Pontimicrobium sp. SW4: one gene and its partner. The protein of the gene in region 1 interacts with the protein of each later gene in a pairwise test. Links are inferred from orthologs where the notes say so. Each region holds a gene or a part of one and is shown in the gene's direction. Other genes may lie near its edges.

The links. Proteins that work in one complex are often made in the same cells at the same time.
Region 2: the proteins of ligA (region 1) and ABGB03_RS00335 interact in binary tests that used the Escherichia coli proteins (3 or more experiments, as listed by UniProt). The link is inferred for Pontimicrobium sp. SW4 from one-to-one orthologs.

The regions. Positions count from the first base shown.
Region 1 is NZ_CP157199.1:1,962,339-1,965,231, reverse strand. It holds ligA (NAD-dependent DNA ligase LigA), read left to right. Parts: upstream 1-396; coding sequence 397-2,391; downstream 2,392-2,893. Other genes in the region: ABGB03_RS09190 (hypothetical protein), read left to right, coding at 2,492-2,893; ABGB03_RS09200 (family 20 glycosylhydrolase), read right to left, coding at 1-300. UniProt on the Escherichia coli protein: DNA ligase that catalyzes the formation of phosphodiester linkages between 5'-phosphoryl and 3'-hydroxyl groups in double-stranded DNA using NAD as a coenzyme and as the energy source for the reaction.
Region 2 is NZ_CP157199.1:62,856-66,395, forward strand. It holds ABGB03_RS00335 (class I tRNA ligase family protein), read left to right. Parts: upstream 1-304; coding sequence 305-3,340; downstream 3,341-3,540. Other genes in the region: ABGB03_RS00330 (helix-turn-helix domain-containing protein), read right to left, coding at 1-170.

The DNA.
Region 1 (2,893 bases):
CGTTTTAGCTTTTATGTTTATGCTTTTTGGAAGAATCTCTAAAGAATAACCTTCATTAGTAAGATTTTCGTCTTTAATAAATGAAATTAAATTACTGCCTTCTAGTTTTATATTGCTGCCATCTTGAATAAAAGACTTTAAGAATTCGGCGGAAATTTTAAAAGTATCATCATAACTAATTCCAGTTGAAGAATTTAAGATGAATTGACCTTGATTAACAATTTCTTCTGATGGTTGTGGAATTATTAACAATTCTGTAGTTAATTTTTTGTCTTCTTTACAGTTGAATAAAATGCTCATAAAAAGCAGAGTGACGAGTATTTTCTTGTAATGCATTTTAGTATATTAGAAGCTTTAAATATAGCCTAAAAAGATAACTTTTTCTGAAATTATTTTATGGATATTCAGCAACAAATAAAAAAACTAAGCGAAGAACTTCGTTTGCACAACTATAATTATTACGTTTTCGATAAGCCAACTATAAGTGATTATGAGTTTGATATAAAGTTAAAACGACTTCAAGAGTTAGAAACAAAATATCCAGAATTTGCTGAAGTTGACTCGCCAACAAAGCGTGTTGGAGGAGAAATAACAAAGAATTTCGAAACTGTTGTTCATGAACACAGAATGTATTCGTTGGATAATTCGTATTCAAAAGAAGATTTATTGGATTGGGAAACACGTATTAAGAAAATGATAGATGGTGATGTGAAATATACATGTGAGCTTAAATATGATGGTGCTTCCATAAGTTTGACTTATGAAAATGGAAATCTAGTTAAAGCTGTTACTAGAGGAGATGGTACACAAGGTGATAATGTTACTGCCAATATTAAGACTATTAAATCGGTGCCTTTGAAATTAAAAGGGAATTATCCTTCAAAATTTGATATTCGAGGTGAAATTGTATTGCCATTTGAAGGGTTCAACAAAATGAACGAAGAACGTATAGAAATAGGAGAGGAGCCTTATAGAAATCCAAGAAATACGGCTTCTGGAAGCTTGAAACTACAAGATAGTGCTGAGGTTGCAAAACGACCTTTAGAGTGCTTACTATATAATATTACAGGTTCTAATTTAGGAATTAACACACAATTTGAAAGCTTAGAACTTGCAAGACAAATGGGGTTTAAAGTCCCAAATGCTGCAAAATTGGTAAACTCCATCGATGCTGTTTTAGAGTTTGTTGATTATTGGAATGTACATCGTCATAATCTACCTTACGAAACAGATGGCGTTGTAATTAAAGTCAATGATTTGCAACAACAAGAAGAATTGGGCTATACTGCCAAAGCGCCACGTTGGGCAATGGCTTATAAATTTAAAGCAGAACAAGTTTCCACTACATTAAATGAGATTAGCTACCAAGTTGGTCGTACAGGAGCTATTACACCTGTAGCCAATTTAGAGCCTGTGGAATTGGCTGGAACAACCGTGAAACGAGCGTCGTTGCATAATGCAGACCAAATTAAAAAATTAGATATTAGAGTTGGAGATGAGGTGTTTGTTGAAAAAGGAGGGGAGATCATCCCTAAAATTGTTGCTGTAGATTTAACCAAGCGACCAATAAATTCTTTATCTACACAATATATAACCCATTGTCCAGAATGCAATACTGAATTAGTAAGGCAAGAAGGGGAAGCACAACATTATTGTCCTAATTATAATGGTTGTAATCCACAAATTATTGGAAGAATACAGCATTTCATATCTAGAAAAGCTATGGATATTGAAGGGTTAGGAGGAGAAACGGTTGCATTATTGGTTAATGAAGGATTGATTAGTAATTATTCAGATTTATATGAATTAACAAAGGAGAGGGTGATGCCTTTGGAACGAATGGCAGAAAAAAGTGCTGAAAATCTGGTAAATGGTATTGAAGCATCCAAACAAATTCCTTTTGAACGTGTATTGTTTGCTTTAGGAATACGATATGTAGGTGAAACGGTTGCTAAAAAGCTTGCAAAACACTATAAAGGCATAGAGGCTTTATCTCAAGCGACTATAATAGATTTGGTAGCAGTTGATGAGATAGGGATTAAAATAGCAGAAAGTGTTGTTGATTTTTTTGCTTCAGAAGAAAATAGACATATTATTGATAGGTTAAAAGCATTTGGTATTCAATTGGCTTTATCTGAGGAGGTTTTAGCAAATCAGACAGAAAAACTGAAAGATCAAATTTTCGTTGTTTCTGGTGTGTTTGAAACAGTTTCACGTACTGAATTAAAGAAACTTATAGAAGATAATGGAGGTAAGGTTTCTTCATCAATTTCTTCTAAAACGACTTATTTAGTGGCTGGAGATAAAATGGGACCAAGTAAGCGTGAAAAAGCTAATAGTTTAAATATTCCTATAATCAATGAAAAAGACTTCTTACAGTTAATTATTTAGAATAATTATAAATAGAGTTTTTTATCGATAAAAAGCACTTTTTTATCGTTCAATTGTAATATATTGTTATATTTGTCTGACAAATAGACCCCAAATCTATATGCGAAAGACAAAATTATTGCTAGGTATAATAATAGTGCTTACTATTACTTTTCTTGGTTTCCAAATATTTGGATTGCAAGATATTGGTAGTATAGTTAGGTCTTTATTGTTGCCATTACTAACAGTTTTGTATTGTATATCTAACAAATGCAAGAAATCTTATTTCTTTTATTTTTTGGTATTATATTCTATTTCGGAGTTTTCAGGAGTCTTTTTTCCTTTAGCCGAAAACTCTATTTTAATTGATGATATTCTTTATTATGGAGGAAACTTATTATATATAGCTGCTTATTTTTGTTTAAGTATTAGTATATTAATAACAATGAATTTGCGTAGGATATTTAACCGTTTTCCTTTTCATATCATAATATTGATAGCTTTAGATATCTATAGCATTATA
Region 2 (3,540 bases), 1.9 Mb from region 1 along the record:
TTTTCGCAATAAGCTTGTAATGCTCTAAAAGTACTTGGGCCATTATTTAAATGCCAAATAACACCCATTGACCAGTTTCTACCTAACAAATCAAAAATCACCATTATTGGCTGACCTGTTTTCGATCCTCTTACTGGTTTTCCAGGGGTTGGCTGTGATTTATTATTCATGATGCTACATTTAAAGTAGCAATGTTACATAATATGTAGCGTCTTACAAAATAATAATTACTAATTTTCTTAAAGGTTTTACTGTTTTCTTTATTAACCGTAAATTTGCGCTTTTAATTACGGAAAGCAATACGATGAAATACCATTTCAACGAGATAGAAGCCAAATGGCAAAAATATTGGGCAGACAACCAAACGTTTAAAGCGGAAAACAAGTCAGAAAAGCCAAAATATTATGTGTTAGATATGTTCCCTTATCCATCTGGAGCAGGATTGCATGTTGGACATCCATTAGGGTATATTGCTAGTGACATTTATGCACGTTACAAACGTCATAAAGGGTTTAATGTGCTGCATCCTCAAGGGTATGATAGTTTCGGGTTGCCTGCAGAACAGTATGCCATTCAAACTGGCCAACATCCAGCAATTACTGCCGAAGAAAACATCAAAACCTATCGTCGTCAGTTAGACCAAATTGGTTTTTCATTCGATTGGTCTCGTGAAGTCAGAACGTCTGACCCAAGTTATTACAAATGGACGCAGTGGATTTTCATTCGACTGTTTAATTCTTGGTATAATAACGATTCTGATAAAGCTGAAAACATATCAGAACTGATTAAAGTTTTTGAAGCTGAAGGAAACGCAAATGTCAATGCTAAATGTGATGATGATGTAGAAATATTTACAGCGGATGAATGGAACAATTATTCATCAGAACAACAACAAGAAATTTTACTAAAATACAGATTAACCTATTTAGCTGAAACCGAAGTAAACTGGTGTCCTGCCTTAGGAACAGTGCTAGCCAATGACGAAATTGTCAATGGTGTGTCTGAGCGTGGAGGACATCCAGTTATTAGGAAAAAAATGACACAATGGAGTATGCGTATTTCTGCTTATGCTGAACGTTTGCTTCAAGGGTTGGACACCATTGATTGGCCAGAACCACTAAAAGAAATCCAACGCAATTGGATTGGAAAATCGGTTGGTGCTTCGGTTACTTTTAATGTATTGCCAAATGTCACCCTGAGCGCAGTCGAAGGGTCTCATCAAATTTCTGTATTTACAACACGTCCTGATACCATTTTTGGTGTGTCTTTTATGACCTTAGCTCCAGAACATGAACTAGTGTCAAAAATCACTACACCAGAACAAAAAGCTGAGGTTGAGGCTTATATTGAAGCAACTGCAAAACGTAGTGAACGTGATAGAATGGCAGATGTAAAAACCATTTCCGGTGCGTTTACAGGAGCTTATGCTGAGCATCCTTTTACCAAAGAACCAATTCCCATTTGGATTGGCGATTACGTGTTAGCTGGTTATGGGACAGGAGCAGTTATGTCAGTACCTTGTGGTGACCAACGTGATTACGATTTTGCTAAACACTTTAATATTCCTATTCCTAATATTTTTGAAGGTGTAGATATTTCTAAAGAAGCCTTTGCAGATAAAGACAATACCATTATTGCAAATAGTGATTTTTTAAATGGGTTGACGTATAAAAAAGCTGTAAAAACAGCTATTTATGAATTAGAAAAACTAGGTCAAGGCGAAGGAAAGACCAATTACAGATTGCGTGATGCAGTGTTTTCTCGTCAGCGTTATTGGGGAGAGCCATTCCCTGTGTATTACGTCAATGGTATGCCACAAATGATTGATGTTGAGTATTTACCAATCACTTTACCAGAAGTAGAAAAATATTTACCAACCGAAACGGGTGAACCACCTTTAGGAAACGCCACACATTGGGCTTGGGATACAAAAAATAATAAAGTAGTCTCAAATGACCTTGTCACCCTGAGCGCAGTCGAAGGGTCTCATAATGGCGTCTATCCTCTTGAATTAAACACAATGCCTGGTTGGGCAGGAAGCTCACAGTATTTTAATCGTTATATGGATCCTCAAAATGATGAGGAAATATTCTCTCAAGATGCCATTAACTATTGGCAGCAAGTCGATCTATATATAGGAGGAAGCGAACATGCCACAGGACATTTATTATACTCCCGTTTCTGGCAAAAGTTTATGTTTGATTTGGGTCTAGTACCTCATGATGAGTTTGCTAAAAAATTGATTAACCAAGGAATGATTTTGGGGACTAGTGCTTTTGTATATCGAGCTTTACTACAAATTAACCAATCTGATAATAACATTTATGACAGCAAGGAAGTTCAGGAGTTTTGCTCAAAATTGATTCTGAATAATGCGATTTTTATTTCTGAATCAAAGGTCGATAGCTTTGAATCTTCGAATATTTATCAAAATAAAATTGATTTTGTTCAAAAGGCAATATTAGAGAATTTCCCAGGATCAGAACATGTAAATGTTGAATATGTTATTAATCAAATTCATGCAGATGTAAATATTGTTAACTCGTCAGATGAATTAGATGTTAATGCTTTTAAAAAGCACCCGTTGAATCAGGATTTTAAGGATGCAGAATTCATTTATGAAGATGATGGAACTTTCAAGGTAAAACGCGACGTCGAAAAAATGTCCAAATCTAAATACAACGTGGTCAATCCAGATCAAATTTGTATCGATTATGGAGCAGACAGCTTGCGTCTGTATGAAATGTTTCTTGGGCCATTAGAGCAATACAAACCTTGGAATACGGCTGGAATTACAGGCGTGCATAGTTTCCTTAAAAAATTATGGAAGTTGTATAATGACGACAATGGTTTTAAAGTTACAGACGTTGCACCAACTAAAGACACCCTAAAAACATTACATAAAACCATAAAGAAAGTAGAAGAAGATATTGAAAATTTCTCTTTTAATACATCAGTCTCTACCTTTATGATTGCATGTAATGAGCTCACTGCTCAAAAGTGTACAAGCAAACAAATTTTAGAACCGTTATTGGTGTTAATCTCACCTTATGCACCTCATATCGCTGAGGAATTATGGAATCAGTTAGGTCATGACAAATCGATTTCAACAGCAGATTTTCCAAAATTTGATGAAAGTCATTTGGTAGAAAGTACTAAAAATTATCCAATTTCGTTTAATGGTAAAATGCGTTTCACATTAGAGCTATCATTAGATTTAAGTAAAGATGACATTGAAAAAGCTGTATTGGCAAACGACAAAACTAAAGAGCAATTACAAGGTCGAGAACCTAAAAAAGTAATTGTAGTTCCTGGTAAAATTGTGAATATTGTTGGCTAACGAATAAAAAACTCTCCTCCTTTTTAAGGAGAAGTGGCTTCATTTCTGTGAAACGAAATGAAGACGAGGTGGTTGATAACCCTTCCGTCACTATGTGACACCTTCCCTTTTCAAGGGAAGGAAAACTAAGTATAGACTGACAAAATTTCTTAACGAAAATTTGGCTTATTTTTTGCTAGGGATATACTACATTTACATTA